Regions from separate parts of the Streptomyces gamaensis genome, predicted to be linked through region 2. Evidence: riboswitches for the same ligand, from Rfam matches in the RefSeq annotation. Region 2 holds a riboswitch; each other region holds the start of a gene.
What was found. A riboswitch is a leader RNA that binds a small molecule or an ion and turns the genes downstream of it on or off. The one in region 2 is predicted to bind cobalamin.

Region 1 (7,208 bases), on a different contig from region 2:
GGGTTCGAGGAAGGCAAAGCGGCGGCATGGCGCAGCGAGAGACCGATCAGCAGTCGGTGAACGACGAGTTCGACGAGTTCATCGTGGACACCGAGGACTGCGAGGAGCGCGAGCGGGCCCACCGCGAGCGCGGCACGTCCCGCCCGATCACCGTCGTCGGCAACCCGGTGCTGCACCGCGAGTGCAAGGACGTCACGGAGTTCGACGACGAGCTCGCGCAGCTCGTCGACGACATGTTCGCCAGCCAGCGCGCCGCCGAGGGAGTGGGCCTGGCCGCGAACCAGATCGGCGTCGACCTGAAGGTCTTCGTCTACGACTGCATGGACGACGAGGGCGTGCGCCACGTCGGCACCGTCTGCAACCCGGTCCTGGAGGACCTGCCGGCCGAGCGGCGTGTGCTCGACGACTCCAACGAGGGCTGTCTGTCGGTGCCCACCGCCTACGCCTCCCTCGCCCGCCCCGACTACGCGGTCGTGCGCGGCCAGGACGCCAAGGGCAACCCGGTCCGCGTCCAGGGCACCGGCTACTTCGCGCGCTGCCTGCAGCACGAGACGGACCACCTCTACGGCCGCCTGTACATCGACCGCCTCTCCAAGCGCGACCGCAAGGACGCGCTGAAGCAGATGGCCGAGGGCACGCCGCGCTACCCCGTGGTCCCGAACGACTGATCCCGCTCCACGCGGCGAAACACTGCGGCGGCCGGAGGTTGGTGCCAACCTCCGGCCGCCGCAGCGCTATTGACGGGCCTTTAGAACTCGTCGTCGAACGAGACCGAGCCCTCGACCGCCACCTGGTAGGCGGAGGCGCGCCGCTCGAAGAAGTTCGTCAACTCCTGTACGTTCTGCAGCTCCATGAAGGAGAACGGGTTCTCCGAGCCGAACACCGGGGCGATGCCCAGCCGCTGCAGACGCTGGTCCGCGACGCACTGCAGGTACTCGCGCATGGACTCGGTGTTCATGCCCGGCAGGCCGTCACCGCACAGGTCGCGGGCGAACTGCAGCTCGGCCTCGACGGCCTCCTTGAGCATGTCGGTGACCTGCTGCCGCATGTCGTCGTCGAAGAGGTCCGGCTCCTCCTCGCGGACGGTGTCCACGACGGAGAACGCGAAGTCCATGTGCATGGACTCGTCGCGGAACACCCAGTTGGTGCCGGTCGCCAGGCCGTGCAGCAGCCCGCGCGAACGGAACCAGTAGACGTACGCGAAGGCGCCGTAGAAGAACAGGCCCTCGATGCACGCGGCGAAGCAGATCAGGTTGAGCAGGAAGCGACGGCGGTCGGCCTTCGTCTCCAGCCTCTCCAGCTTCTCGACCTCGTTGATCCACTTGAAGCAGAACTGCGCCTTGTCCCGGATGGACGGGATGTTCTCCACGGCGGCGAAGGCGGCGGCACGGTCGTCCGGGTCGGGCAGGTACGTGTCCAGCAGCGTCAGATAGAACTGGACGTGCACGGCCTCCTCGAAGAGCTGCCGCGACAAGTACAGCCGCGCCTCGGGGGAGTTGATGTGCTTGTACAGCGTCAGCACGAGGTTGTTCGCCACGATCGAGTCACCGGTCGCGAAGAACGCGACGAGGCGGCCGATCAGGTGCTGCTCGCCCGGGGAGAGCTTGGCGAGGTCGGCGACGTCGGAGTGGAGGTCGACCTCCTCGACGGTCCAGGTGTTCTTGATCGCGTCGCGGTAGCGGTCGTAGAAGTCCGGGTACCGCATCGGACGCAGGGTCAGCTCGAAGCCGGGGTCGAGCAGGTTCTTGGGGCGTTCGGCAGACATTACTGGCAGGCCTCGCAGGACTCGGGGTTCTCAAGGGAGCAGGCGATGGCGTCCGCGTCGGGCGCGGCCTGCTGCGGGGGGACGGGGGCGGCCGCGGCGGCACCGCCGGACGCCGCGCGGGCGATCCGGGTCGCCGGGCGCGAACGCAGGTAGTACGTCGTCTTGATGCCCTGCTTCCAGGCGTACGCGTACATCGAGCTGAGCTTGCCGATGGTGGGCGAGGCCATGAACAGGTTGAGCGACTGGCTCTGGTCGAGGTACGGGGTGCGGGCCGCCGCCATGTCGATCAGGGAGCGCTGCGGGATCTCCCAGGCCGTGCGGTACAGCTCGCGCACCTCCTGCGGGATCCACTTCATGTCCTGGACCGAGCCGTTGGCGTCGGTCAGCGCGTCGCGCGTGGCGCGGTCCCATACGCCGAGCTGCTTGAGGTCCTCCACCAGGTAGGTGTTGACCTGGAGGAACTCGCCGCTGAGCGTCTCGCGCTTGAAGAGGTTGGAGACCTGCGGCTCGATGCACTCGTAGACGCCGGCGATCGAGGCGATCGTGGCGGTCGGCGCGATCGCCAGCAGCAGCGAGTTGCGCATGCCGGTCGTCGCGATACGGGCCCGCAGCGCCTCCCAGCGGCCGGCCCACGCGGGCACGGCGTTGGGGTAGTGGTCCGGGTGCAGCACCCCGCGCGCGGTACGGGTCGCGGACCAGGCCGGGTGCGGGCCGTGCCGCTCGGCGAGGTCGGCGGACGCCTCGTAGGCGGCGAGCATGATGCGCTCGGAGATCCGCGTGGACAGCTCCTTGGCCTCCGCCGAGTCGAAGGGCAGCCGCAGCCGGAAGAAGACGTCCTGCAGACCCATCAGGCCCAGACCCACCGGCCGCCAGCGGGAGTTGGAGTTGCCGGCCTGCTCGGTCGGGTAGAAGTTGATGTCCACGACGCGGTCGAGGAAGGTGACGGCCGTCCGGACGGTCGCGTCGAGCTTCTCCCAGTCCATCCCGCCGTCCTCGCCCAGGTGCGCGGCGAGGTTGACCGAACCGAGGTTGCAGACAGCCGTCTCGCTGTCGTCGGTGACCTCCAGGATCTCCGTGCAGAGGTTGGAGGAGTGGACGACCCGGCCCTTCTCCGCGGTCTGGTTCGCGGTGCGGTTGGCGGCGTCCTTGAACGTCATCCAGCCGTTGCCGGTCTGCGCGAGGGTGCGCATCATCCGCGCGTACAGCACCCGCGCCGGGATCGTCTTGACGGCCTTGCCCTCGGCCTCGTAACGGCGGTACGCGGCGTCGAACTCCTCGCCGTACAGGTCGACGAGGTCGGGGGTGTCGGCGGGGGAGAACAGCGACCAGTCGGCGTCCGCCTCGACCCGGCGCATGAACTCGTCCGGGATCCAGTGCGCGATGTTGAGGTTGTGGGTGCGGCGGGCCTCCTCACCGGTGTTGTCCCGCAGCTCCAGGAACTCCTCGATGTCCGCGTGCCAGGTCTCCAGGTACACGCAGGCCGCGCCCTTGCGGCGGCCGCCCTGGTTGACGGCGGCGACCGAGGCGTCGAGGGTGCGCAGGAACGGCACGATGCCGTTGGAGTGCCCGTTGGTGCCGCGGATCAGCGAACCCCGGGAGCGGATCCGGCTGTAGGACAGGCCGATGCCGCCCGCGTGCTTCGACAGCCGCGCCACCTGGTGGTAGCGGTCGTAGATCGAGTCCAGCTCGTCCAGCGGCGAGTCCAGCAGATAGCAGGAGGACATCTGCGGGTGGCGCGTGCCGGAGTTGAACAGCGTGGGGGAGGACGGCAGGTAGGACAGCGAGCTCGTGAGCCCGTACAGCCGCGCCACGTCCTCCAGCGCCCGCTCCGAGTGGTCCTCGGCCAGACCGCAGGCCACGCGCAGCAGGAAGTGCTGCGGGGTCTCGATCACGTCGCGGGTCAGGGGGTGCCGCAGCAGATAGCGGGAGTGCAGGGTGCGCAGCCCGAAGTAGCCGAAGCGGTCGTCCGCGCCCTGGGCGAGCGCCTCCTGCACGAGCGCGTCCAGGCGGGCCGCGTGGGTACGGACGAACTCGGCCGTGCCGTCGGCGATCAGGCCCTCGCGGTGGCCCACCGCGACCGAGGCCGAGAACGAGACGGCGCCCTGCCCGGCCGCCTCCTCGGCGATGGCGAGGGTGAGCAGCCGCGCGGCGAGCCGCGAGTACTGCGGCTCCTCGGCGATCAGCCCGGCGGCCGCCTCGATGGCCAGGGCCCGCAGCCCGGCCTCGTCCGAGCCCGGGTGACGGCCGCGCAGCGCGGCGGCGGCGACCTTGCCCGGGTCGGTGGCGGGCAGATCGGCGGTGAGTTCGGTCAGGGTGCGCAGCAGCGCGGTCCCGGGACCGTCGTTCGCTTCCGCGGTAGCTGAGACCGGACCTGCAGCCGGATCGGCGGGCGCGATGGTCACTGGAGGCTCTCCTCGCTCGGCAAGTGGCCGGGCGGGCGGTGCGCGGCGGTCGCACACGCGCATGCGCCCCGTACGGTCCCTTACGGACGTACGTGAGCATGCGCGCAGGCGCCCGTCGGCCCAACCCGCGAGGCCCGGACGTGTTCCTCACCCGCCGGCCGGGCCGGGCGGGCTCGGGACGGGCGCGCTGCCGGCAGGTCCTCGGACTGCAGGTGCACCGCAAATGAGTACACATTCACCGTTGCGGGACAGTTCCGGATTTCCACCGGATTCCCCTGCGTCGACAGCGAGGAAGAGCATACATCTAGTGCCGTGCCTCGCACGCGCCCCCCACATCTAGTGCCGGGAACGTGTTGGTGCGCCCACAGGCGGTGTGCTTGCGGCCCTTTGCGGGGGCCCGGGACGGGGCCGCGCGGAGCGGGCGCGGGGCCCTGTGGTTCCCTCACTCCATGGGCGAAGCACAGGTGTTGCGCGTGTTCACGGGCCCCGACGGCACGGGCGGGAATCCGCTCGGCGTCGTCCGCGACGGCGCGGCCGTACCGGACGCGGACGCACGGCAGCGGCTGGCCGCGCGGCTGGGCTTCAGCGAGACAGTGTTCATCGACGACCCGGACCGGGGCAAAGTTGACATCCGGACCCCGAGCACTCGACTGCCCTTCGCGGGCCACCCGCTGGTGGGTGCGGCGTGGTTGCTGCGGCGGTACGGCCACGGGGCCGGCACCCTGCGGCCGCCGGCGGGGGAGGTGCCCGTCCGCTTCACGGCCGACGGCGACGTGTGGATCCGCTGCCGCGCGCGGTGGGCGACGGGCCGCGTGATGCGGCAGTACCCCTCCCCGGCCGAGGTCGACGCCCTGCCCGCCCCGCCTCCGGGCGAGGGCTGGCTCTACGCGTGGGCGTGGCAGGACGAGGCGGCGGGCGCGGTCCGCGCCAGAGGCTTCCCGAGGCGCGGCGACGGCGTCACCGAGGACGAGGCGACCGGTGCCGCGGCCGTCACCCTCACCGCCGGACTGCGGCGCGGACTGGACATCCGTCAGGGGGCGGGCTCACGGCTGCGGACGCGGTACGCGGAGGACGGGTGGGTGGAGCTGGGCGGCACGGTCGCGCTGGAGCGGTGACGGGCGTTGCCCGCAGGGGAGTTGACGGGGGCGGCCGGGCGCGGCCGGGCCGGTTCCGGCGCCCGCGGGCGCCGGCGGCGACCGCCCGTCGTCACACCCGTCAGTGCCCCCCGGAACCGCTCGCGACCCCCGGGTCGCCCACGTCCGCCGTGTAGTCCGTCGCCTTCGTCTCGTCCACCCCGTCCGGCGCCTTGACCGCCTTCAGCACCAGCGTCAGCACCACCGCCACCGCCACGTTGAGCACGAACGCGGTCAGCCCGATGTACCCCTTCTCCCCGATGAGGGGGATCAGGTTCGTGTTGCCGAAGTGGTCCTGCGTCGCCGACGGCGTGTCGTACGCGCGCCACGTCCCGTACACCATGCCGGCCGCCCAGCCGGCCAGCAGGGCCCAGCGGTGGAACCAGCGGGTGAACAGGCCGCCGACGAGCGCGGGGACGGTCTGGAGGATCCAGATCCCGCCCAGGAGCTGGAAGTTGATGGCGACGGTCTTGTCCATCGTCAGGACGAAGACGAGCGCGCCGACCTTGACGAGCAGCGAGGCGAGCTTGGAGACCTTGGCCTCGTGCTCGGGGGAGGCGTCGGGCCGCAGGAAGTCCTTGTAGATGTTGCGGGTGAAGAGGTTGGCGGCGGCGATCGACATGATGGCGGCGGGCACGAGCGCGCCGATGCCGATCGCGGCGAAGGCGACCCCCGTGAACCAGTCGGGGAACATGTCCGAGAACAGCTGCGGAATGGCGAGCTGACCGTTCTTCACCTTCACGCCCGCCGCGATGGCCATGAAGCCGAGCATGGCCAGCAGGCCGAGCATGAGTGAATACAGCGGCAGGATCGTGGTGTTGCGGCGGATGACGTTGCGGCTGCTGCTGGAGAGCACGGCCGTGACCGAGTGCGGGTAGAGGAACAGTGCCATCGCGGAGCCCAGTGCGAGGGTCGCGTACGCCCACTGCGCGTCGGCGCCGGGGACGAGCGAGCCGCGCGGGGCCCCGGTCGCGGGGTTCGTGGCGGCGAACGCCTCCGCCGATTTGGCGAAGATGTGCTCGAAGCCGCCGAGCCGCAGCGGGATGTAGACGATGGCGACGGCGATGACGATGTAGATCAGGGCGTCCTTGACGAACGCGATGAGCGCGGGCGCGCGCAGCCCGGAGGAGTAGGTGTAGGCGGCGAGCACGCCGAAGGCTATGAGCAGCGGCAGGTCCTTCATGAACCAGTTGGAGCCGCCGCCCACCCCGAGCACGTCCAGCACCGCCTGGATGCCCACGAGTTGGAGCGCGATATAGGGCATCGTCGCGAGGATGCCGGTGAGCGCGAGGGCCAGCGAGAGGCCCTTCGAGCCGAAGCGGCCGCGCACGAAGTCGGAGGAGGTGACATAGCCGTGGCGGTGGGCGACGGACCACAGGCGCGGCAGGAAGGTGAAGACCAGCGGATAGCACAGGATCGTGTACGGCACGGCGAAGAACCCGGCCGCGCCGCCCGCGTAGACCGCCGCCGGGACGGCGACGAAGGTGTAGGCGGTGTACAGGTCGCCGCCCAGCAGGAACCAGGTGACCCAGGTGCCGAACGACCGCCCGCCCAGGCCCCATTCGTCGAGACTGTCGGCGTTCTCGGCGGCGCGCCAGCGGGAGGCGACGAAGCCCATCACCGTGACGACGAGGAAGAAGAAGACGAAGACGGCGAGGGCCACGCCGTTCACGCCGTGCCCGCCGCCGGCGGCGTACGTCACCGCCGTCACCGCCGCTCACCGCCCCCGCGGACGCGCTCGTGGCGGCGGACGATCGTGTACGCGGCCACGGTGAGCAGCGTGGAGATCAGCACCCACAGCATCTGGTACCAGTAGAAGAACGGGATGCCGAGGAGCGCGGGGGTCTGCCGCGCGTAGGAGCCGACCCACAGCATCGCGGCGAAGGGCAGCGCCAGGCATACGCCCGC
Region 2 (7,208 bases):
CTCCCGGAGCTGGACCCACACCGCACCCGACGCCAAGGACGCCACCCACCTGGGCGAGGTGGGGCCGGGCCCCCGCTGGTTCTCCTGCTGGACGCACGGCGAATGGCTCGCCGACCGCGGTCACTTCAGCGACATCTGGGTCAGGACCGACAACGACGACGGCCGCAAGGGGCTCTACATCAGCGTGGACTTCGTCCAGCACAACGACGTCGGTGATCTGCCGCCCTGCACGTGAAGCCATCATGCATTTATCTTGAGACCACGCTTGCATCTATGATGTACTCAAGGTGGCCCCGCCCGGGGCCTTGGTGATCGCGAAAGGCATACCCCTTGGAATCCCTCTGTCCGCTGCGGTTCGGGAAGGCCTGACCGGTGGCAGCCCCGCGACACCGCTTCCCCTGGCAGCGCACGCTGCGCGCGGCCGTCTGCCTGGCGGCCGCGCTCGCCATGACCCTGGCCACCGGTACGGACGCGCCCGCTCTCCTCGTCGTCGGCGCCCTGACCTGCGTCAATGGCGACGACACAGGCCCGCTGCGCCGACGCGCCCTCCGGCTTGCCTCCGTACTGGCCGGAGGCACCGCCGGTGCCCTGCTCGGCAGCATCGCTTCCGCGTCGGGCTGGGGACAGGTCGCGGCGATGGCGACGACCGGTCTCGTCGCCGGGGCGCTGTGGCGGCACGGGGGCACGGCCCAGCTCGCCGGACTGACGCTGATGATCCTCACCTGTATCGGTTTCGGGCTCGGCGGCGGCATACCCGCGACGCAGGCCGTCGGTCTCTACCTTCTCGGATCCCTGCCGATGCTCGGCATCCTCGCCGGTACCGCCCTGGCCACCGTCCGGCACCGCCGGCGGCCGCGGGCTGTGCTCCCGCCGGACACGGAAACGGACCGCACCGCTCCGAGCGGCCTCCGCGAAGCTTCCGCGGATCCCGCCCCGGTCCCGGCACCGGACGACCGGAGCGGCGTGCACCGTCGGCAGGTTCTCCGGCTCGCCTCGTGCATGGGGCTCGCCGCCGCGGTGGCGGTCGTGCTCCATCCGCGTCACTCGTCCTGGCTCCCGCTCACCGCGTGCCTGGTCTTCCGGATCGACGCCGTGCCCCTGCACCGCCGGGCCCTGCACCGGGCCGCCGGGACGACCGCCGGTGTCCTGCTCGCCCTCGGGCTGACGGCACTCGCCCCGCACGGCTGGACGCTCGTCGTCCTCGCCCTCGCGGTGGGCGCGCTGGTGCCCGTACTGACCGACTGGTCGTACGCGGGGCACACCGCCATGGCCACCGTCATCGTCCTGGTCCTCGCCAACCCCGCGGCCGTCGGCGACACCCGCGAGATCACCGCCCGTCTCCTCGACACCGTCCTCGCCTGCCTGATCGCTCTCGCCTTCGGACACCTCGTGTGGCCCGCGCACCTTCCGCATCCGTTCCGCGCGAGGCGCCGCGCGCAACAGCTGTGAACGGCGGGACAGTTCGTTCCCGTACAGAGGGATCCCCGGTCCGACGCGGGTGTCGCGGGGCAAGCTGTCCATGTGACGTCTCGGCACCGCCGACGTCGGACACGATCACGTCGCCGCGTTCCCGGGGAAGGATGGATCGCCTTGCCGCAGATCGCCTTGCCGCACCGCAGACCCGGGCGTGCTCTCTCGGCCGCCTTCGCCTCGATCGGGCTGGTCGCAAGCGCGCTCACCGTCACGTCCTGCAGCGCGGGCGCCGGGCCGGACACCCCCGTCGGCCCGTCCCTGGCGGCGTCCGGTCCGGCGCACACCGACGTGTTGTTCGTCGGCGCGCATCCGGACGACGAGTTCCCGTCGCTGGCCACGTTCGGGCAGTGGGGCGAGCGGCAACGGCCCCTGAGCACCGGGGTGGTGACCATCACCCGGGGGGAGGGCGGGGGCAACGCCCAGGGCGAGCAGGAGGGCCCCGAGCTGGGGATGATCCGCGAGACGGAGGAGCGGAGAGCCGTCGGTCGCGCCGGGATACGGAACGTCTTCTACCTCGACAAGCCGGACTTCTGGTACACGCTGTCGGCGCCACTGACCGCCAAGGTCTGGAACAAGCCGCCGCGGCCGTCGGCGGACACGCTCTCCGGACTGGTCCGGCTGATCCGCGCGACCACGCCGCGGAAGGTCGTGACGATGGACCCGCGACCGTTCAAGCAGCACGGCGGCCATCAGGAGGCCGGGCGTCTCGCGATCGAGGCGTTCCGCCTGGCCGGTGACGAGAAGGCGTTCCCCGAACAGATCACCAAGGAGAGGTACCGGCCCTGGACGCCGTCCCAACTGCTCGCCCAGAACGGGGGGTTCACGACCGGTTCCGTGGGCGCGGAGTGCGCCAGGAAGCAGGAGAAGGACGAACGTACCGGGCTCCCCGTCATCGGTTACTGGACCGGGACGCGGTCGGGCAGGCAGAACAAGACGTGGGCCCAGATCGAGCGCGACGCGGCACGCGACTACGTCACCCAGGGCTTCGGGTCCCTGCCCGCCACCGTCGACACCCCCGCGGACAAGCTGCCCTGCGAGTGGTTCACCGTCCTCGCCGACCGGGGGAAGCCGGTGAGCCGTCCTGTGCGCGAACAGTCCGGGCTGCGCCCCCTGTACGCCGAGTTCCGCGACTGGGCGCGCGGGGCGGGCATGCCGTGGCTGGCGAACGACGCCCAGCCCGACTACCCGGCCAACCCGTCCACCGTCGTCCCCGAGGTCGACAAGGCCCCTGACGTCGACGGGGTGGCCGGTCCCGGCGAATACCCGGGCCCGGAGCTGACGTTGCAGCAGTGGGAGGGCGCGAAGTGCCGGGACAAGAGCGACTGCTCGGCAACTGCGCGGTTCTCCCGCCACGGTGACGACCTGTACGTGATGATCCGCGTCACCGACGACATCAAGGGCTACGCGCTCGACGCCGCCAAGGACTGCAAGCGCCACTGGCGCACCGACTCGGTCGAGATCGACCTCGACCCGCAGGGCCGCTCCGACGACACCTCCACCACGTTCAAGGCCGGCATCCTCCCCTTCACCGCCCACGGCGGCGGTCCGTGCGCCGAACGCGACGGCGACAACCGTCAGGGGCCGGCGAAGAACACCGCGCCCGGCATGACCGTCGCCTCCGTGGTGACCGACGACCCGTACACCGGCTACTCGGTCGAGGCGAAGATCCCGCTCGCCGACCTGCCCGCCCCCGTCGACCCGGACCGCCTCACCGCGAACGTCCTGCTCTACGACTCCGATTCCCAGGACAGGACCGGCAGGACGCGGCTGGCCTGGTCCCCGTACGGCAGTGCCCAGGCCGACCCCTATGTGTGGGGCACCCTGCGTCTGCCCGGCTACGTCCCCCCGCCCGGGCGCCCGGCACTCGCCCCCGTGATCCCCCAGGACGCCGCGCGGAGCGCGCGGTCCCCGGCATCCCGCGACCAGGCCGAGCGCACGGGCGTACGAGCCGACGGCCGTGGGCCGTTCCCGCCGTGAGCCGATCGTGGCCCGGGTCAGTCGCGGGACGCGGTGTCGTCCTCGGTGTCGAGGGCGGGTACGGACCTGGGGCGGCCGTCCGCGGTGACGGCGACGAACGTCAGCCGGGCCGTGGCGACTTCGGAGGCGGGGCCGGAGGCGTTCCAGCGTTCGGCGGTGACGCGCACGGCGACACTCATCGAGGTACGGCCGACGCGCAGCAGTGCGGCGTGGGCGCTCAGGAGGTCTCCGGCGCGGACGGGAGCGAGGAAGGTCATGCGGTCCACGGAGACGGTGACGGCCGGGCCGTCGGCATGCCGTCCGGCGGCGGCCGCGGCCGCGTCGTCGATGAGTTTCATCACGACACCGCCGTGGATGGTGCCGTAGAGGTTGGTGTCGTGCTCGCTCATGATGTGGGCGAGGGTGACCCGGGAGTCGGCGGGGGTCTTGCGGGTCCGGGCCGGGGTGGTGTCCGTGCCCAGGGGGCTCGTCGTCATGGCAACTCTCCTTCGCGAGCTGGCCTGTGAGCCCGCGAGGAGGTGCCGGCACGGCGCGGCCGCCGCGCTGCCGGCCCGCCCTCGAAGGTCACCGGGTGGTCCGCGTGCGAACGCCGCACGCGGGCAGTGGCAGGTCTTCGGACTCGCGGGCGTCTCTCGTGGGGCACGAGCTGCCTAGTGGCCGTCGCTTCCCGGACCGGGGTCCAGTGCGTATGACGGCGGTCGTTCCCGCTCACCGCTGCGGGGCAGTCCCGGATTTCCACCGGGTTCCCTCTTGCGACGCCTCCCGCCTGGCGGACGGGCGCGAACCAGCTGCGTGATCAGCATAACCGCCGCGTGCGGGGCCGGACGGTCCCTGGGCAGGCAGCTCTCCGTCGACGAGAACAGCAGTACTTTCGTGCCGTATCCGGTCGAGCCGTGAGCTCTGCTGCATGTGTACGGGTGCCGTCTCCCGCGAGGGAGTTCAGCCGGCGGCCTCGAACAGCTCCCGTGCCGCGGTGAAGGCCCGGGCGAGGGATGCCGGGTCCGGTCGCAGGTCCGCCGTGATCGTGTCGAGGCCGCGCAGGCCCGCGCGGTCCAGCAGTCGTTTCTCGTTGGTGGCCCACTCGCCGCGCGCGGCGAGGACCGCGTGTGCCGTCTCCAGTGCGGCGGTTGCCAGTGCGCCGGCCGCCTCGGTGGCCCGGCCGCGCGGTACGTACGCGCCCTGGGCGTACTGGAGGGTCAGGGCTGCCCGGCTCCTCCACCACGGCGGGGCCGACTCGCGCAGGGCTTCCGGGTGGTCGGGGCGGGGCAGGGTGCCGCGCAGGACCCGGCCCAGGGCGAGTTCGGCGACGATCAGGTAGCTGGGGATGCCCGCGAGGTGGAACATCAGCGGTTCCCAGTGGAAGCGGCCCTCGCGTGCTTCGGCGAGTTCGTGCTCGACGGCGTCGAGGTCGCGGTAGTGGACGTCGACGTGTCTGCCGTCGATCGTGAGCCAGGCTCCCCCGTTGAAGACGCCACCGCCCCAGGCGCCGAGCTCGGACACCTCGCCGTCCCAGCCGACGGCCCGCAGTGCGGCCGGGTCGAAACCGCCCCGGTAGTAGACGGCCAAGTCCCAGTCGCTGTCGGGGGAATGGGTGCCTTCGGCGCGCGAGCCGCCGAGGGTGACGGCGTGCACGGTGGGCAGGGCGGCGAGCCGGTCGGCGACGGCGTCGAGGAACTTCTCGTCGGTCATCGGGATCCGATCTGTGCGGCGGGCGGGCAGGACGTCGGCCCATGATGCCCGAGCCGGTACGGCGGCCCGCCTCCGCCCCCGGCCGCTCGGGGGGGCGGGTCAGTGCGTGCCGGGTGAGGTATCGCCCGTGGCGATGCGGGCCATGGAGGTCAGGGCCACGGAACCCGGTCTGAGGTAGTTGTCGTGCCGGGCCCGGCCTGCGTCGAACCGGCGGGCCCCGAAGGTCGCCGACGCCGGATCGGCGCCGAGCCCCAGGGTGGTGCACAAGAGGTTGACGCTGGCGTTGGGGACGTGGGCGATCCAGTCGTTGCTGCCGACGCCCGCCCACACTCGTGCCTCCGTGCGCAGTTCGGAGGCGCGGTCCGCGCCCGTGCCGGGGCTCGCGTAGAAGACCATGTCGGCGGCGTGCAGGCCGTGCGCGGCCCGGCCGCAGACCACGGAACCGTAGGAGTGGCACAGCAGGGAGATCCGCGCCGAGGGCGCTACGCGTTCCAGGTCGCCGACGAAGCGGCGGAGTTCAGGGGCGCCGCGCTCGGCCCGGTCCGTGGTGAGCAGTTCGACGCTGAAGGCGGCGGGTGCCCGGTACCCCAGCCACGCGACGACGGCCACGGGGGTGTCCGGGCTCTGCCGGCGCATCTCCTCGTGCAGGACGCGGGCACCGCCGGCCAGGTGCTTGTACGTCCCGAGGTCGGCCGAACCGAACGTGTCGAGCGTGGTGTTCGCCCCCGGGACCAGCACGGCTACGCGTCGGGCGGCCGCGAGGTTTCCGACGACCTCGACGGCGGTGCCGTGACGTGCGTCGAAGGCGAAGAACGTACGGTCCCGCGCGCTCATCGCACGCAGCGTGCCGGCCCGGCCGGTGGCGTCGGCTCCCGCTGCCATGTCGGCGGCTGCGGCGATGTTGGCGCGGTTCGCGCCGTACCGGGCCTCCAGCGTGGCGGCGGTGGCGGCCGGCAGGACGGGAGGTTCCGGTGCCGGAACCGGCGTGCCGGCGGAGACGGGCTGATGCGGCGCGGCCAGTGAGGCGGCGCACGCGAGGGTCAGGAGACTGCGGCGCAGCCAGGCACGAGGACGGGGCACGGGCTCCTCTTGGTGCACGACGACGTAGTTTTCAGCGTTTTCAGCGTTTTCAGCGGTCGCGCTCACGCCGTTCGGGCGGGGCGCGCGACCATGTCGGGGTGGGGGACGGCTTCGGCCGGGACGCTGCGGCGCCGCGCGGCCGGGCAGGGGGGAACCCTGGGGAGGCCGTCCCCCACCCCTGCGTCCGGGGGCTACGCGTTGTCCGTCGCGGACGCTGCCGCCCTGCGGCGTCGGGTCGCGACGGCCACGGCGCCGCCGGCGCCCAGGAGCAGCGCGGCGCCGGCGGCGAGGCCGACGACGTTGCCGCCGCCTGTCTCGGCCAGTTCACCCGCGACCTCGGTGTCGCCCACGGGGGCCGCGGACAGGGCATCGGACGGGCTCGGCGTGCCGTCCGAGTCCGGGGCCGCCTCGGGGTCGCCCTCGGTGGTGGACCCGGCGGGCGGCTCGGGCTGGGGCTCGGAGGGGTTCTGCTGCTCGGGAGCGCCCCCGGCGGGGGAGACCGCACCCGACTTCCCGGGCGGGGTCGGGGACTTGTCGGGGCCGCCCTCGCCGGTGCCGTCCTTGGGCGGCTCGGGCTCGGACTTGGAGGGGTCCGGGGTCACCGATCCGGCGGTGCCGGGGGCGGGCTTCTTCTCGGTCGGCTTCTCGGTCGGCTTCTCGGTCGGCGTGGAGCAGTCCTTCGTGCCGCCGTTCCAGTGCGCGATCTTGTCCTTGATGACCGGGTGCTCCGGTCCCTTCGGCAAGTCACCGTGTTTGAAGCCGTCTTGAGCGTTGAGTTTGCCGTCGTACTTGACGTTGCCGCGGTAGAGGTCGACCTGCGCGTAGCAGCCCGCGGCCGGCACCCCGACGTCGAGAGAACTGGGGGCGGCACCGGACTTGATGTTCACGGTGTCGAAGTCGTGGAACACCTGCTGACCGGAGGTCGACCAGGTTGCGCCCTGTGTGCTGTACGAGGCAAGGGATGCAGCGCACTTCTGGGATCCTGGCGC
Region 3 (7,208 bases), on a different contig from region 2:
CGGGGGGCGCGGGGTGGGCGAGGGACCAGGCGTCGAAGAGGGCGACCCAGCCGCGCAGCACGGCACCGTCGTCACGGTCCCAGGCGTGCAGCCGCCAGCCGGGGCGGGCGCTGTCGCCGTGGAGCTCGATGAGGCCGGCGAGGCGGGCCCGGTCCCAGTCGGCGCGCACCCGGTGCGGCGTCAGGCGCAGGGTGGCGGCGGCCTGTTCGGCGGCGGCCGCGTCCAGGCCGCCGGACGCTCCGGGCCGCAAGGGGGTGCCGCGGCCGCGCTCGGCGGCGGCCCAGCGGGCCACGTGGACGGCGCCGGTGAGGCCGCCTCTCGCCTGCCGGGCGAGTTCGGCGGGGGCCGGGGTGCCGGCGGGCGGTCGGGGCGCCGGTCGGGAACCCCGTCCGGCCACCGCCCTGCGGGCGGCGGCGATCGGCTGTCGGGGGACGAGTCTGAGCCGGGAGTCGCGCGGAGTACGGGACGTCACAGGAGCAGTCTTGCCGTTGACGCTCCGAAAACCCAATCGGAATCGACTCTCCGGACCGGGCCCCGGGCGGGGGTGGCCCGCGCCGGCCGCCCGGCCGCCGTCAGCGGGGCTGCCCGTAGCCGCGCAGTTTGTCGGTGGCGGCGGCGAGTTGGTCCCGGCTCAGCAGGGCCGGGCTGCGGCCGGGGACGGCGGAGGCGGCGAGCCACACCCTGCACATCCACTCCAGCTGCGCGGTGCGGTCGTAGGCGGCGTCGAGGCCGGGGCCGAAGGTGAGGGTGCCGTGGTTGCGCAGCAGGCAGCCCGTGCGTCCGTCGAGGGCGCGCAGCATGTGGCGGGCGAGTTCCTCGGTGCCGTAGAGGGCGTACGGGGCGACGCGCACCGGTCCGCCGAGGGCGCCGGCCATGTAGTGGATGAGCGGCAGCTCGGTGACGAGGGTGGAGACGGCGGTGGCGTGCACGGCGTGGGTGTGCACGACGGCGGCCGCGTCGGTGGCCCGGTAGACGGCCAGGTGCATGGGCAGTTCGCTGGTGGGGGCGAGGGCGCCGAGCACCTGCCGCCCGTCGAGGTCGACGCCGACGGCGTCGTCGGGGCCGAGCCGGTCGTAGGGGACGCCGCTGGGGGTGACGAGGATCGTTTCGCCCACTCTCGCGGAGACGTTGCCGGAGGTCCCGACGACGAGCCCGTCGGCCACGGTGCGCCGCGCGGCGGCGACGACGCCGGCCCACGCCTGCCGGATCGCCTCGCGGCGGGCGGCGGAGTCCCGGGGGGAGGTCTCCCGGCGCGCGCGGCCGCCCCGCTGTGCGGTTTCGCCTCCGGCGCCGGGCGCGTACCGGACGGCCTCGCCGCCCGCGCGCCCGCCCGCCCCCGGCCGGGCGGGCCCACCGCGCCCGCCCCCGGCAACCGCGTCCCCGTGGGACTGCCCGCTCCCGGTGTCGTCACCGTCACAGCTCCGGGCACCGCGGTGCTCGGCCCCGCCGTCGGTCCGGCCTCCGCGCGCCCCCGCGCCCCCGTGTCCGTCCCCGCGCATGTCCGGGCCCTGGCCGCCGTTCACAGCACCCTCGTTCATGGATGACCCCCTCCGGTTCGCCTCACCGCTCGGCCCGACCCCGTTCACCTTCCGTTCACCCAGAGTCCTTACGGTCCTGGCTGTACTGTCCATCGAGCGATTGCCTGGGTGACCAGACGGACATGGAACACATCACGCTTCTCATCGGGATCGTGATCGTCACGGCCTTGGTGTTCGACTTTACGAACGGCTTCCACGACACGGCCAACGCCATGGCCACCACCATCTCCACGGGAGCCCTCAAGCCCAGGACCGCGGTGGCCATGTCCGCGGTCCTCAATCTGGTCGGCGCGTTCCTGTCGGTGGAGGTCGCCAAGACCATCTCCGGCGGGATCATCGACGAGAGCTCGGGAATCCGCCCGGAAGTGATCTTCGCGGGGCTGGTCGGGGCGATCGTGTGGAATCTGCTGACGTGGCTGGCGGGCCTGCCGTCCAGCTCCTCGCACGCGCTGTTCGGCGGTCTGATCGGCGCGACGCTGGTGTCGGTCGGCGCCGGCGGTGTGCACGGCGACGCCGTGGTGATGAAGGTTCTCATCCCGGCGGTCGCGGCCCCGGTCGTGGCCGGTCTGGCCGCCATGGCCGCGACCCGGCTGACCTTCCGGCTGGCCCGGGGCCGGGACGAGAACGACACCGCCAAGGGCTACCGCGCGGGGCAGATCGCCTCGGCCGCGCTGGTCTCCCTCGCCCACGGCACCAACGACGCCCAGAAGACGATGGGTGTGATCACCCTGGCCCTGGTCACCGGCGGCGTCGTGGCCCCGCACTCGGACCCGCCGGTGTGGGTCGTCGTCTCGGCGGGCCTGGCCATCGCGCTCGGTACGTACCTGGGCGGCTGGCGCATCATCCAGACCCTCGGCAAGGGTCTGACGGACATCAGGCCCGCGCAGGGCTTCGCCGCGCAGACCGGTGCCGCGACCGTCATCCTCGCCTCCTCGCACATCGGTTTCGCGCTCTCCACGACGCAGGTCTGCTCCGGTTCGATCATGGGCGCGGGGCTGGGCCGCAAGGGCGGCGTGGTGCGCTGGTCGACGGCGGGCCGCATGGTGATCGCCTGGTGTCTGACGCTGCCGGCCGCCGGTCTGGTCGCGGGCGGGGCCGCGCTCCTGGCGGAGCAGGGCGACTGGGGTGTCGCCGCGGTGGCGGTCCTCGGTCTCGCGGTGAGCGGAGCGATCTGGCTGGCCTCCCGCCGCAGGCCCGTCACGCACGACAACGTCACCGATTCCCCCGCGGAGCCGCAGGCCGAGCCGGTGGGTGTGGTCACGGCCGCGATCCAGGCCGTCGCCCCGCCGCCGCCCGCCGCGCTCGCCGCCACCGCCACCGCCGCCCCCGAGCCCGCGCCCGCCGCGGCCGCGAGCTGACCGGAGAGAAGCGATGAACATCAACTGGGCAGCTCTCGGGCAGGTCTTCGGCGTCAGCCTCGTGGTGACCGTCGGGCTGGTCGGCGTCTTCACCCTCGGCATCGTCGGCACCTCCCGCAAGGCGGGTACGGACGCTTCCGCTTCCGGGGGCGCGACGCCCCTCGCGCGCACCGGCGCGTACCTGTGCTACGCGGTGTGCGCGGCGGCCGTCGGCTACGGGATCCACCTGATCGTGGCCTGAGCCCGCGCCGCCTCCGCTTCGCCCCTGTCCCGCCGGAAACGGCAGGGCAGGGGCATCTTCATGCCTGATGAGGCGAGTTGACGGGCCCTCGCGGACCGTGGTGGACTTCCGGAGCCAAACGGCGACAGCGCAGAGGAAGCCGGTGCGAATCCGGCGCGGTCCCGCCACTGTCACCGGGGAGTGTCCCCCACTGTCAGGCCACGGCCCGCCCTGAGCGGCGGGCGGGAAGGCCGGGGCGACGCGGATCCGGGAGCCAGGAGACTCTGGGTCGCCGGTCACGTCGAGCCAGGGCGCGGACCCTGAGTGAGGACACATCGCATGCGCGGCCGCCTTCGACCACTGCCCTGCCGGACGGAGCACTCGGGCCCGGGCACGGTCTGATCCGATGCGCGCCGAACACCTCGCCTTCGCGTGCGGTGCCGCGCTCGGCCACCTCGGCGATCTCGCCTTCGGCGATCCGCGCCGCGGCCATCCGGTGGCCGCGTTCGGGCGGGCCGCGCAGGCCGTCGAGCGGCGCCTGTGGCGCGACCACCGCGGGCGCGGGGCGCTGCACACCCTGGTCTGCGCGGGCGGTACGGCCCTCGGGGCCGCCCTGCTGGCCCGTACCGTCCGTACCCGGCTGCCCGCCCCCGCGCGTGTGCCCGCCGAGGTCGCCCTGACCGCCGTCGCCACCTGGGCCGTGCTGGGCGGGACCTCGCTGGGCCGGGAGGCGCGGTCGGTCGCGAAGGCGCTGGAGGCCGGGGACCTCGACGCGGCGCGCGAGCGGCTGCCGCACCTGTGCGGGCGCGACCCGCAGGCGCTGGACGGGCAGCAGATCGCGCGGGCCGTCGTGGAGTCGGTCGCCGAGAACACCTCCGACGCCGTGGTCGGCGCCCTCGTGTGGGGGGCGCTCGTGGGCGTGCCGGGGCTCGCGGGCTTCCGCGCGGTCAACACCCTGGACGCGATGGTGGGGCACAAGTCGCCGCGCTACCGGCGGTTCGGCTGGGCCTCGGCGCGGCTGGACGACGCCGTGGGCTGGCCCGGCGCCCGGCTCACGGCGGTACTGGCCGTGCTGGCCGGCCCGGATCCGCGGACCGCGTGGCGGGTGGCCCGGCGGGACGCGGCCCGGCACCCGAGCCCCAACGCGGGCCCGGTGGAAGCCGCGTTCGCGGGCGCGCTCGGGGTGCGGCTGGGCGGCACCCTCGCCTACGGCGGCCGTGTGGAGCACCGGCCGGTCCTGGGCGCGGAGCTGCGTCCGGTGGAGGTCGCGGACATCGAGCGCGCGGTGCGGCTCTCGCGCCGGGTCGCGTTGCTGGCGCTCGGGGTCGCGGCCGGCGCGCGCACCACCGGGCAGGCGCTGCGCGCGGGCGGGATCCGGCGTGCGGCGGGCAGCATCTCGAAAGGCGTCCCGACAGGCGTCGCACAAAGCATCGTGAACGGGGCGAGGGGGAGGAACCGGTGACAACAGCGGTACGGGGCGGGGGTCTGCTCGTCGCCGGGACGACCTCGGACGCGGGCAAGAGCGTGGTGACGGCCGGGATCTGCCGCTGGCTGACCCGCAAGGGCGTCAAGGTCGCCCCGTTCAAGGCGCAGAACATGTCGCTGAACTCGTATGTGACGCGCGAGGGCGCCGAGATAGGGCGGGCGCAGGCCATGCAGGCGGCCGCCGCGCGCGTGGAGCCGAGCGCGCTGATGAACCCGGTGCTGCTCAAGCCGGGCAGCGACAGCAGCAGCCAGGTCGTGCTGATGGGCAAGCCGGTGGGCGAGTTGAGCGCGCGCGGCTACCATTCCGGGCGCCAGGAGCGGCTGCTGGAGACGGTCACGGGCTGTCTGGAGGAGCTGCGGCGTACGCACGACGCGGTGGTCTGCGAGGGCGCCGGCAGCCCGGCCGAGATCAATCTGCGGCGTACGGACATCGTCAACATGGGGCTCGCGCGGGCCGCGCGGCTGCCGGTGGTCGTGGTCGGCGACATCGACCGGGGCGGCGTGTTCGCGTCGTTCTTCGGGACGACGGCGCTGCTCTCGCGCGAGGACCAGGAGCTGATAGCGGGCTATCTGGTCAACAAGTTCCGCGGCGATGTGAGCCTGCTGGAGCCGGGCCTGGACATGCTGCGCGGTCTGACGGGGCGCCGGACGTTCGGGGTGCTGCCGTTCACGCACGGTCTGGGCATCGACGAGGAGGACGGCCTGAGGGTGTCCCTGCGCGGGGTGGTGCGCGAGTCGGTAGTGGCGCCGCCGTACGGCACGGACGTGCTGCGGGTCGCGGTGTGCGCGGTGCCGCTGATGTCGAACTTCACGGACGTGGACGCGCTGGCCGCCGAACCGGGCGTGGTCGTACGGTTCGTGGACCGCCCCGAGGAGCTGGCCGACGCCGATCTCGTGGTGGTGCCGGGCACGCGCGGCACCGTGCGCGCGCTGGCGTGGCTGCGCGAGCGCGGGCTCGCGGACGCGCTCGCGCGCCGCGCGGCGGAGGGCCGGCCCGTGCTGGGCATCTGCGGTGGTTTCCAGTTGCTGGGCGAGCGCATCGAGGACGAGGTCGAGTCGAGGGCGGGAGTCGTCGACGGGCTGGGGCTGCTGCCGGTCCGGGTGCGGTTCGCGCGGGAGAAGACGCTGACGCGGCCGTCCGGCAAGGCGCTGGGCGAGCCCGTCGAGGGCTACGAGATCCACCACGGGGTCGCCGAAGTCCTCGGCGGTGAGGGCTTCCTGGACGGCTGCCGGGTCGGCCAGGTGTGGGGCACGCACTGGCACGGTTCGCTGGAGAGCGACGGCTTCCGGCGGGCGTTCCTGCGCGAGGTGGCGCGGGCGGCGGGCCGGGCGTTCGTTCCCGCCCCGGACACGAGCTTCGCCGCGCTGCGCGAGGAACAGCTCGACCGGCTGGGCGACTTGATCGAGCAGCACGCGGACACGGAGGCGCTGCTGCGGCTGATCGAGGACGGGGTGCCCGGCGGGATGCGGTTCATCCCGCCGGGGGCGCCGTGACCGCTCGCGCGGAGCCGGGAACACAGCCGCGCCGCCCCGGCCCGTACGGCGCCCGCAGCACCACACCGACCACCGCACCGGCGTCTGCCGAAGGAGCAATCACCGCATGAGCACCCCGTACCCCTTCGCCGCGATCGTCGGCATGGACCGTCTGCGGCTCGCGTTGCTCCTCAACGCGGTGAGTCCCTCCGTGGGAGGCCTCCTCATCCGCGGCGAGAAAGGCACCGCGAAGAGCACCATCGTGCGCGCCCTGGCCACCGTCCTCCCGGACGTGCCGGTGGTCGCGGGCTGCCGCTTCGCCTGTGATCCCGCCTCGCCCGACCCGCAGTGCCCCGACGGCCCGCACCAGGACGGCTCGGGCACCACCCGCGCGACCCGCTTGGTCGAACTCCCCGTCGGCGCCTCCGAGGACCGGCTCGTCGGCGCCCTCGACATCGAGCGGGCCCTGTCGGAAGGTGTGAAGGCCTTCGAGCCGGGCCTGCTGGCCGACGCGCACCGGGGCGTGCTGTACGTCGACGAGGTCAACCTCCTCCACGACCATCTCGTGGACCTGCTGCTCGACGCGGCAGCGATGGGCACCTCGCACGTGGAACGCGAGGGTGTCTCCGTCCGCCACGCCTCCCGTTTCCTGCTCGTCGGCACGATGAACCCCGAAGAGGGCGAGCTGCGCCCTCAGTTGCTGGACCGCTTCGGGCTGACCGTCGAGGTCGCCGCTTCCCGCGAGCCCGACGAGCGCGTCGAGGTCGTCCGCCGCCGGCTCGCGTACGACGAGGACCCGGTGGCGTTCGCCGCCAAGTGGGCGGCGGAGGAAGAGGAGTTGCGCGAGCGCATCGTGGCGGCGCGCGCCCTGCTGCCGGACGTACGGCTCGGTGACGGCGCTCTGCGCCGCATCGCGGCGGTGTGCGCCGGGTTCGAGGTGGACGGTATGCGCGCCGACATCGTCACGGCGCGTACGGCCACGGCGCTGGCCGCCTGGGGGGGCCGTACGGACGTGGCCACCGAGGACGTCCGGCAGGCCGCGCTGCTGGCGCTCCCCCACCGCCGCCGGCGCTCCCCCTTCGACGCGCCGGGTCTCGACGAGGACAAACTGGACGAGATCCTCGCGCAGTTCGA
Region 4 (7,208 bases), on a different contig from region 2:
GCCGTCGCACGAGCCGTCGGACGAGCCGGGTGACACCGCACCCTCGGCACCGCCCCTGATAGGTGTCACCACCTACTTCACCCGGGCCCGTTGGGGCGCCGCCTGGGACCTGCCCGCGGCCCTGCTGCCGGCCGACTACCCGGGCTCCGTACAACGGGCCGGCGGACTGGCCGTGATGCTGCCGCCGGACGACCCCACGTCCGCGCCCGCCGTGCTCGACCGGCTGGACGGGCTCGTCCTCGCGGGCGGCGAGGACCTGGACCCGGCGCTGTACGGGCAGGAGCCGCACGAGCGCGCGGGCGCCCCCGTCCCGGAGCGGGACCGCTGGGAACTGGCCCTGCTGGCCGCCGCGTTGGAGCGCGGCACGCCGGTGCTGGGCATCTGCCGGGGCATGCAGCTGATGAACGTCCACGCCGGCGGCACCCTGGTCCAGCACCTGCCGGACCGGGTCGGCCACGACGCGCACAACCCGCGCACGGGTGTCTTCACCGATCACCGCGTCACGCCCGTCGCGGGCACCCGCACCGCCTCCCTGCTCCCGGCCTGCGCCGTGGCCACGCACCACCACCAGGCCGTCGACCGCCTCGGCCCCGGCCTCCTGGCCACGGCCCACGCCGACGACGGCACGATCGAGGCCCTCGAATTCCCGGGGGCGGCCTTCGCGGTGGGGGTGCAGTGGCATCCGGAGGCGCGGGGTGACCTGGCGGTCATGCGGGGCCTGGTACGGGCTGCGGGCGCCGCTGGGAAATCAAGCCCCTCCGGGGCCACCCCCTAGGACACCCCCCGCGTCAGCCCCAACAGCTCCCGCGCCGGCCCCGCAGGCCGCTGCCCCACCGGCCACACCGCCCGCAGCGCACGACGCAGCTGGATCCCCGCCACCGGAATCTCCACCAGCCGGCGGGCCGCCACCTCCTCCCCGATCGCCAGCTCGCTGAGCACGGACGGCCCCGCCCCGCTCACCGCGGCGGCCTTCGCCGCCGTGGTCGACGCGAGTTCCAGCAGCGGCGGCGCGGCCCCGCCGTACGCGGACAGCGCCGCGTCCAGCACCTGCCGCGTGCCCGAGCCGCGTTCGCGCAGGATCAGCGGGGTGGCGGCGAGCTCCCGGGCGGCGAGGGGGGCGCGGCGGCGGGCCCACGGGTGGGAGGGGGCGGTGACCACCGCGAGCCGGTCGTGGCCGACGACCGCGCCGTCCAGGCCCGGCGGTATGTCCAGGCCCTCGACGAAGCCGAGGTCGGCGGCGGAGGAGAGCAGCCGCTCGGCGACGGCCGCCGAGTTCCCGGCGAACAGGGACACGGCCGTGTCCGGGCGCCGCGCGCGCAGGGCGACGAGCCAGCCGGGCAGCAGGTACTCGGCGATGGTCATGCTGGCGGCGACCCGCAGCCGGGAGTCCCGGCGGGTGCGCAGCGCCTGCGCGCCGGCGTCGAAGGCGGCGGCGGCCTCGACGATCCGCCGGGCCCAGTCGGTGACGAGCACCCCGGCGTCGGTGAGCCGCGAGCCGCGCGGCGACCGCTCCACGAGCGCGACCCCGAGCATCCGCTCCATGCTGCGGATCCGGCTGCTCGCGGCGGGCTGGGTGATGCCCGTCTCCTTGGCGGCCCGCCCCAGGCTCCCCAGCCGCGCGACGGCCAGCAGCAGTTCCAGCGCGGCGAGGTCGGGGACCCGGTGGGCGAGCGGCCCCTGCGGGCCGGCGCCGGGGGCATCCGCTCCGCCCGGTGTCGCGCGGGCCTGCTCCGCGCCCTCCCCTTCACCCATGCTCATCACCCCACCTTATGCCCTCATAGACACAAAGCCCCTGGTGGGAGCGGCCCGCCCGGGCGACCGTGGAGGCATGACCACGCTCGCGCACCCCCGCACCCCCACCCGGGAGACCGCCCCGCCCCGCCCCGGGCTGCGGCACTTCGGGCCCAACTGGTACGCCTCCGTGATGGGGACGGCCATTGTCGCGAGTGCGGGGGCCGCGCTGCCGGTGACGGTGCCGGGGCTGCGCGGGGCCTGCCAGGCCGTGTGGGTGCTCGCCGCGCTCGCGCTGCTCGGCGTGCTCGCCGCGCGGGCCGGGCACTGGGCGCGCCACCCCGACCAGGCCCGTACGCACCTCGGTGACCCGGCCGTGGCCCCGTTCTACGGCTGTCTGGCGATGGCGCTGCTGGCCGTCGGCGGGTCGACACTCGCCGTCGGCAAGGACGTGATCGGCACACCGGCGGCCGTGGCCGTGGACGCCGTGCTGTGGACGGCCGGCACCGTCGTCGGTCTGCTCGCGGCGACCGCCGTGCCGTACCTGATGGTGACCCGGCACAGGATCGCCCCGGACAGCGCCTCCCCGGTGTGGCTGCTGCCCGTCGTGGCCCCGATGGTGTCCGCCGCGCTCGGTCCGGCGCTCGTACCGCACCTGCCGGCCGGGCAGTGGCGGCAGGCGATGGTGCTGGGCTGCTACGGCCTGTTCGGCATGAGCCTGCTGGCGACCCTGATCCTGCTGCCGGCGGTCTTCGCGCGGCTGGTGCACCACGGTCCGCTGCCGCTCGCGCTGACGCCGACGCTGTTCCTGGTGCTGGGCCCGCTGGGCCAGTCCACGACGGCCGTGAACAACCTCGCCGACGCCGCCCCCGGTGCGCTCGCCGGCCCGTACGCGCAGGCCGCGGCCCCCTTCGCCGTCCTGTACGGCACCCCGGTGACCGGTTTCGCGCTGCTGTGGCTGGCGCTGGCGACGGCGATGGTGGTGCGGGCGCTGCGGCAGGGCATGGGCTTCGCGATGACGTGGTGGGGGTTCACCTTCCCCATCGGTACGTGCGTCACCGGCGCCGCCGGCCTCGCCCGGCACACCGGTCTCACCGCGTTCACCTGGCTCGCGGTGGCCCTGTACCTCGTGCTCGTCGCCGCGTGGGCGACGGCCGCGACCCGTACGCTGCTCGGTCTGGTCAGCGGCAGGCTGCTCGCAGCGCCGCGCCCAGCACCCGCGGTGCCCGCGTCAACGACGGCCCGTACCAGGTGAGATGACGTCCGCTGACGAGCGCGCAGGGCAGTCCGGGGAAGGCCTCGGGGCCGTCGTCGGCGGTGAAGCGGTAGGGCTCGTCGGGCAGGACGACGAGCCCCGCTCCGCACGCGTTGAGCTCGTCGATGCCGATGCGGGGATAGCGTTCGGCGTGCCCGGCCCAGGCGTTGGCCACGCCCAGCCGGGCCAGCAGGTCGCCGGCGAAGGTGTCCCGGCCGAGCACCATCCAGGGCCGGCGCCACACGGGCACCACGGCCCGTACGGACGGCTCCCCGGCCCGTACGTCCCGCCACGCCTCGCGCGCCTCGGCCAGCCAGCCGGGCCGCTCCAGTCCGCAGCCGGCCACCAGGACCCGCTCCAGCTCGGTGAACGCCTGCTCCAGGGAGCGGACTTCGGTGACGAGCACCCGCAGCCCGGCGGCCCGCAGCGCGGCCAGGTCGGCGGGCCGGTTCTCCTCCTCGTTGGCGACGACGAGGTCGGGGGCGAGGGCGGCGATCCGGGCGGTGTCGGGGTTCTTGGTGCCGCCGATCCGGACCGCGTCGAGGCCCGGCGGACGCGTGCACCAGTCGGTGACGCCCACCAGCAGTCCGGGGGCGCTCGCGGCCACCGCCTCGGTGAGCGAGGGCACGAGCGAGACGACCCGGCGGACAGCGGTGCGCATGGCCATGATCACAGAGTATGCCGCGCGCGCAACTCCTGTGGCTAGACTGCGCGGTGCAGCTGGTTCGCCCCGTCCGCCAGGCGGGAGCGTCGTAAGAGGGAATCCGGTGCGAGTCCGGAACTGCCCCGCAGCGGTGAGCGGGAACGACCGCCGTCATACGCACTGGACGCCCGTGGCGTCCGGGAAGCGACGGCCAGTAGGTGCCCGGCCCTTCGGCCGGGTGCGCCCGCGAGTCCGAAGACCTGCCACTGCCCGCACACTGGAAAGCGGGGTGCGGTTCCGCACGAACTCGCGAAGGAGAGTTCCGTGAACGCAACGCGTACTGCGCGTGTCCGCCCGACGCTGCACGGCTACCCCCGGCAGGGCCCCGACCGGGAGCTGAAGAAGGCCGTCGAGAGCTACTGGAAGGGCCGGATCACCCAGGATCAACTGCTGGCCGAGGCGGCCCGGTTGCGTGCCGCCGCCCGTGAGGAGCTGCGGGCCCGCGGCATCGCGGAGATCCCCACCGGGGACTTCTCGCTCTACGACCACGTCCTGGACGCCACCTGGGCCGTCGGCGCGATCCCGGCCCGGCACCGGGCGGCGGCACGGACGGACACGCACACCGATCTGGACGTCTACTTCGCCATGGCGCGCGGCACCAAGGACGTGCCGCCGCTGGAGATGACGAAGTGGTTCGACACCAACTACCACTATCTGGTTCCCGAGTTGGGCCCGGACACGGTCTTCACGCCCGACTCCCGCAAGCAGGTCGGCGAGTTCACCGAGGCCCGCGAGGCCGGATACTCCGCCCGGCCCGTCCTGCTCGGCCCGGTCAGTTTCCTGCTGCTGGCCAAGCCCGCCCCGGGGGTGGCCGCCGGCTTCGAGCCGCTGACGCTGCTGGACCGGCTGCTGCCGGTGTACGCGTCGCTGCTCGCGGACCTGCGGGCCGCGGGCGCTGCGTGGGTGCAGCTCGACGAGCCCGCCCTCGTCCAGGACCAGCCGCCCGCCGTGCTGAACGCCGTCGCCCGCGCCTACCGGGACCTGTGCGCCGTCGAGGACCGGCCCAGGCTGCTGGTCGCCTCCTACTTCGACGAGCTCGGCGAGGCCCTGCCGGTGCTCGCCGGGTCCGCCGTCGAGGGACTGGCGGTGGACTTCACCGGTCCGGCCGCCGGTAACCTCGGCGCCCTGGCCCGGCTCGGCGGGCTGCCCGGCAAGCGGCTGGTCGCGGGCGTCGTCGACGGCCGCAACGTGTGGGCCGCCGACCTGGAGGGCGCCCTGTCGACGCTGGCCCAGCTGCTGCCCCTCGCGGGCGAACTCGACGTCGCGCCCTCCTGCTCGCTGCTGCACGTCCCCCTCGACGTCGCCGCCGAGCGCGAACTGGACCCGCAGATCGCCCGCTGGCTGGCCTTCGCCCGGCAGAAGACCGCCGAGGTCGTCACCCTCGCCACGGCCCTCAGCGAGGGCCGCGAAGCGGTCGCCCCGCAGCTCGCGGCGGCCCGCGCCGCCCGGCTCTCCCGGGCGGGCTCGGCCCTCACCCGCGACGCGGCCGTCCGCGCGCGCTGCGCCGCCGTCACCGGGGCGGACACCCGCCGCCCGCAGCCCTACCCGGAGCGGGCCGTGGCCCAGCGGGCGCGGCTCGGCCTGCCGCCGCTGCCGACGACCACCATCGGCTCCTTCCCGCAGACCCCCGAACTGCGGCGCGCCCGGGCCGCGTTGCGCGCGGGCACCCTCGGCGAGGACGGCTACCGGGAGCGGATCGCCGCCGAGATCCGCGAGGTGGTCTCCTTCCAGGAGAAGGCCGGACTGGACGTGCTGGTGCACGGCGAGCCCGAGCGCAACGACATGGTCCAGTACTTCGCCGAGCAGCTGAACGGCTACCTCGCCACCCGGCACGGCTGGGTGCAGTCCTACGGCACCCGCTACGTCCGGCCGCCGATCCTCGCCGGCGACGTCTCCCGGCCCGCGCCGATGACCACCGAGTGGACCGGCTACGCCCAGTCGCTGACCGCCCGGCCCGTCAAGGGCATGCTCACCGGACCGGTCACGATGCTCGCGTGGTCCTTCGTCCGCGACGACCAGCCGCTCGCCGAGACCGCCCGCCAGGTGGCGCTCGCGCTGCGCGACGAGGTCGCCGACCTGGAGGCCGGGGGCACCGCCGTGATCCAGGTCGACGAGCCGGCGCTGCGGGAACTGCTGCCGCTGCGCGCCCCGGCCCGTGCCGGATATCTCCGGTGGGCCACCGAGGCGTTCCGGCTGGCGACGGGCGGGGTGCGGGCGGACACCCAGATCCACACGCACATGTGCTACGCCGAGTTCGGCGAGATCATCTCCGCGATCGACGCGCTCGACGCGGACGTCATCAGCCTGGAGGCGGCCCGCTCGCACATGGCCGTCGCCGACGAGCTGGCCGCGGCCGGCTATCCGCGCGAGGCGGGGCCGGGGGTGTACGACATCCACTCGCCGCGCGTGCCGCCCGTGGAGGAGATCGCGCAGCTGCTGCGGCACGCGCTGCGCGCGGTTCCGGCGGAGCGGCTGTGGGTCAACCCGGACTGCGGGCTGAAGACCCGCGCCCCCGAGGAGTCCGGCCCGGCCCTGGAGAACCTGGTCGCGGCGGCGAAGCGGGTACGGGCGGAGCTGCCGTAAAACGCGAAGGGCCCCGCCCGGCGACCTCGTCAGAAGGTCTCCGGGCGGGGCCCGACCCCGGTGCGGGGGTTACGACTTCACCGGCGCGATCTTGTCGATCAGGCCCGGGTGCGCGTCCAGCCAGTGCGCGGCGGACTGCTTCTCCTTGCCCTTGCCGCCGTCCTGGATGGCGACCTCCAGCGAGGCGAGGTCCTCGGCGGACATGTGGAAGTCCTTGATCCAGCCGGCGACGCGCGGGAACTCCTCGGCGAAGTCCTTCTTGCCGATGGCGTGGATCTGCTCGCCCTGGCCCCAGGCGCCCTTGGGGTCCTTGAGCTTCTTCAGGTCGTACTTGCCGTAGGCCCAGTGCGGGGACCACAGCGTCGTGACGATCGGCTCCTTCTTCTTGATGGCGCGGTCCAGCTCGGCGAGCATCGTCGAGGTGGAGGAGGAGACGACCTTGTACTCGCCGTCCAGCCCGTACTCGCCCATCACCTTGTCGTTGAGGGTGCCCATCATCCCGGCGCTGGACTCGATGCCGACGATCTTGCCGCCGAACATCGCGCTCTTGCCCTTGAGGTCCTCCAGGGAGTCGACGTCCTTCACGTAGGAGGGCACGGTCAGCTCAAGGGAGGTGGGCCCGTACCAGGTGCCCAGGTCGGAGAGCCGGTCGCCGTAGCGGTCCAGGTACTGCTTGTGGGTCGTGGGCAGCCAGGAGTCGAACTGCACGTCCATCTGCCCCTGGGCGAGCGCGGTGTACAGCGGTCCGGGGTCGAGCTGCTGCACGTCGGGCTTGTAGCCGCGGCGCTCCAGGACGTTCTGCCACAGGTAGGTGCTGGCGACGGCCTCGTCCCAGGGGAAGTAGCCCAGCTTGATGCGCTGGCCCTTGCCGACGCCGGAACCGGCGGCCACGCTCTGCCCGTCGCCGCCGTCGCGGGCGATGCTCATACCGCCCGC

Region 1: it holds a riboswitch for cobalamin, as region 2 does, so the genes downstream of both, ACFP1Z_RS00935 (ribonucleoside-diphosphate reductase subunit alpha) here and ACFP1Z_RS12460 (acyl-CoA thioesterase) in region 2, are expected to answer to the same signal.
Region 3: it holds a riboswitch for cobalamin, as region 2 does, so the genes downstream of both, ACFP1Z_RS20115 (cobalamin biosynthesis protein) here and ACFP1Z_RS12460 (acyl-CoA thioesterase) in region 2, are expected to answer to the same signal.
Region 4: it holds a riboswitch for cobalamin, as region 2 does, so the genes downstream of both, metE (5-methyltetrahydropteroyltriglutamate--homocysteine S-methyltransferase) here and ACFP1Z_RS12460 (acyl-CoA thioesterase) in region 2, are expected to answer to the same signal.

Annotation. Positions count from the first base shown of each region.
Region 1 is NZ_JBHSPB010000001.1:217,477-224,684, reverse strand. Features, by position in the region: gene def (peptide deformylase) at 27-668, shown strand; gene ACFP1Z_RS00940 (ribonucleotide-diphosphate reductase subunit beta) at 749-1,765, opposite strand; gene ACFP1Z_RS00935 (ribonucleoside-diphosphate reductase subunit alpha) at 1,765-4,167, opposite strand; cobalamin riboswitch at 4,343-4,467, opposite strand; gene ACFP1Z_RS00930 (PhzF family phenazine biosynthesis protein) at 4,617-5,282, shown strand; gene mctP (monocarboxylate uptake permease MctP) at 5,383-6,972, opposite strand; gene ACFP1Z_RS00920 (DUF3311 domain-containing protein) at 7,008-7,208, opposite strand, start outside.
Region 2 is NZ_JBHSPB010000006.1:279,956-287,163, reverse strand. Features, by position in the region: gene ACFP1Z_RS12475 (helix-turn-helix domain-containing protein) at 1-235, shown strand, start outside; gene ACFP1Z_RS12470 (FUSC family protein) at 373-1,449, shown strand; gene ACFP1Z_RS12465 (sugar-binding protein) at 1,591-3,450, shown strand; gene ACFP1Z_RS12460 (acyl-CoA thioesterase) at 3,468-3,926, opposite strand; cobalamin riboswitch at 4,038-4,255, opposite strand; gene ACFP1Z_RS12455 (nucleotidyltransferase domain-containing protein) at 4,390-5,139, opposite strand; gene ACFP1Z_RS12450 (alpha/beta hydrolase) at 5,239-6,219, opposite strand; gene ACFP1Z_RS12445 (hypothetical protein) at 6,411-7,208, opposite strand, start outside.
Region 3 is NZ_JBHSPB010000012.1:49,501-56,708, forward strand. Features, by position in the region: gene ACFP1Z_RS20095 (hypothetical protein) at 1-472, opposite strand, end outside; gene ACFP1Z_RS20100 (class II aldolase/adducin family protein) at 573-1,208, opposite strand; gene ACFP1Z_RS20105 (inorganic phosphate transporter) at 1,661-2,896, shown strand; gene ACFP1Z_RS20110 (hypothetical protein) at 2,910-3,137, shown strand; cobalamin riboswitch at 3,271-3,400, shown strand; gene ACFP1Z_RS20115 (cobalamin biosynthesis protein) at 3,523-4,578, shown strand; gene ACFP1Z_RS20120 (cobyric acid synthase) at 4,575-6,095, shown strand; gene ACFP1Z_RS20125 (putative cobaltochelatase) at 6,202-7,208, shown strand, end outside.
Region 4 is NZ_JBHSPB010000016.1:16,980-24,187, reverse strand. Features, by position in the region: gene ACFP1Z_RS23800 (gamma-glutamyl-gamma-aminobutyrate hydrolase family protein) at 1-775, shown strand, start outside; gene ACFP1Z_RS23795 (LysR family transcriptional regulator) at 772-1,752, opposite strand; gene ACFP1Z_RS23790 (TDT family transporter) at 1,829-2,986, shown strand; gene ACFP1Z_RS23785 (helical backbone metal receptor) at 2,913-3,653, opposite strand; cobalamin riboswitch at 3,690-3,911, shown strand; gene metE (5-methyltetrahydropteroyltriglutamate--homocysteine S-methyltransferase) at 3,954-6,272, shown strand; gene ACFP1Z_RS23775 (ABC transporter permease/substrate binding protein) at 6,342-7,208, opposite strand, start outside.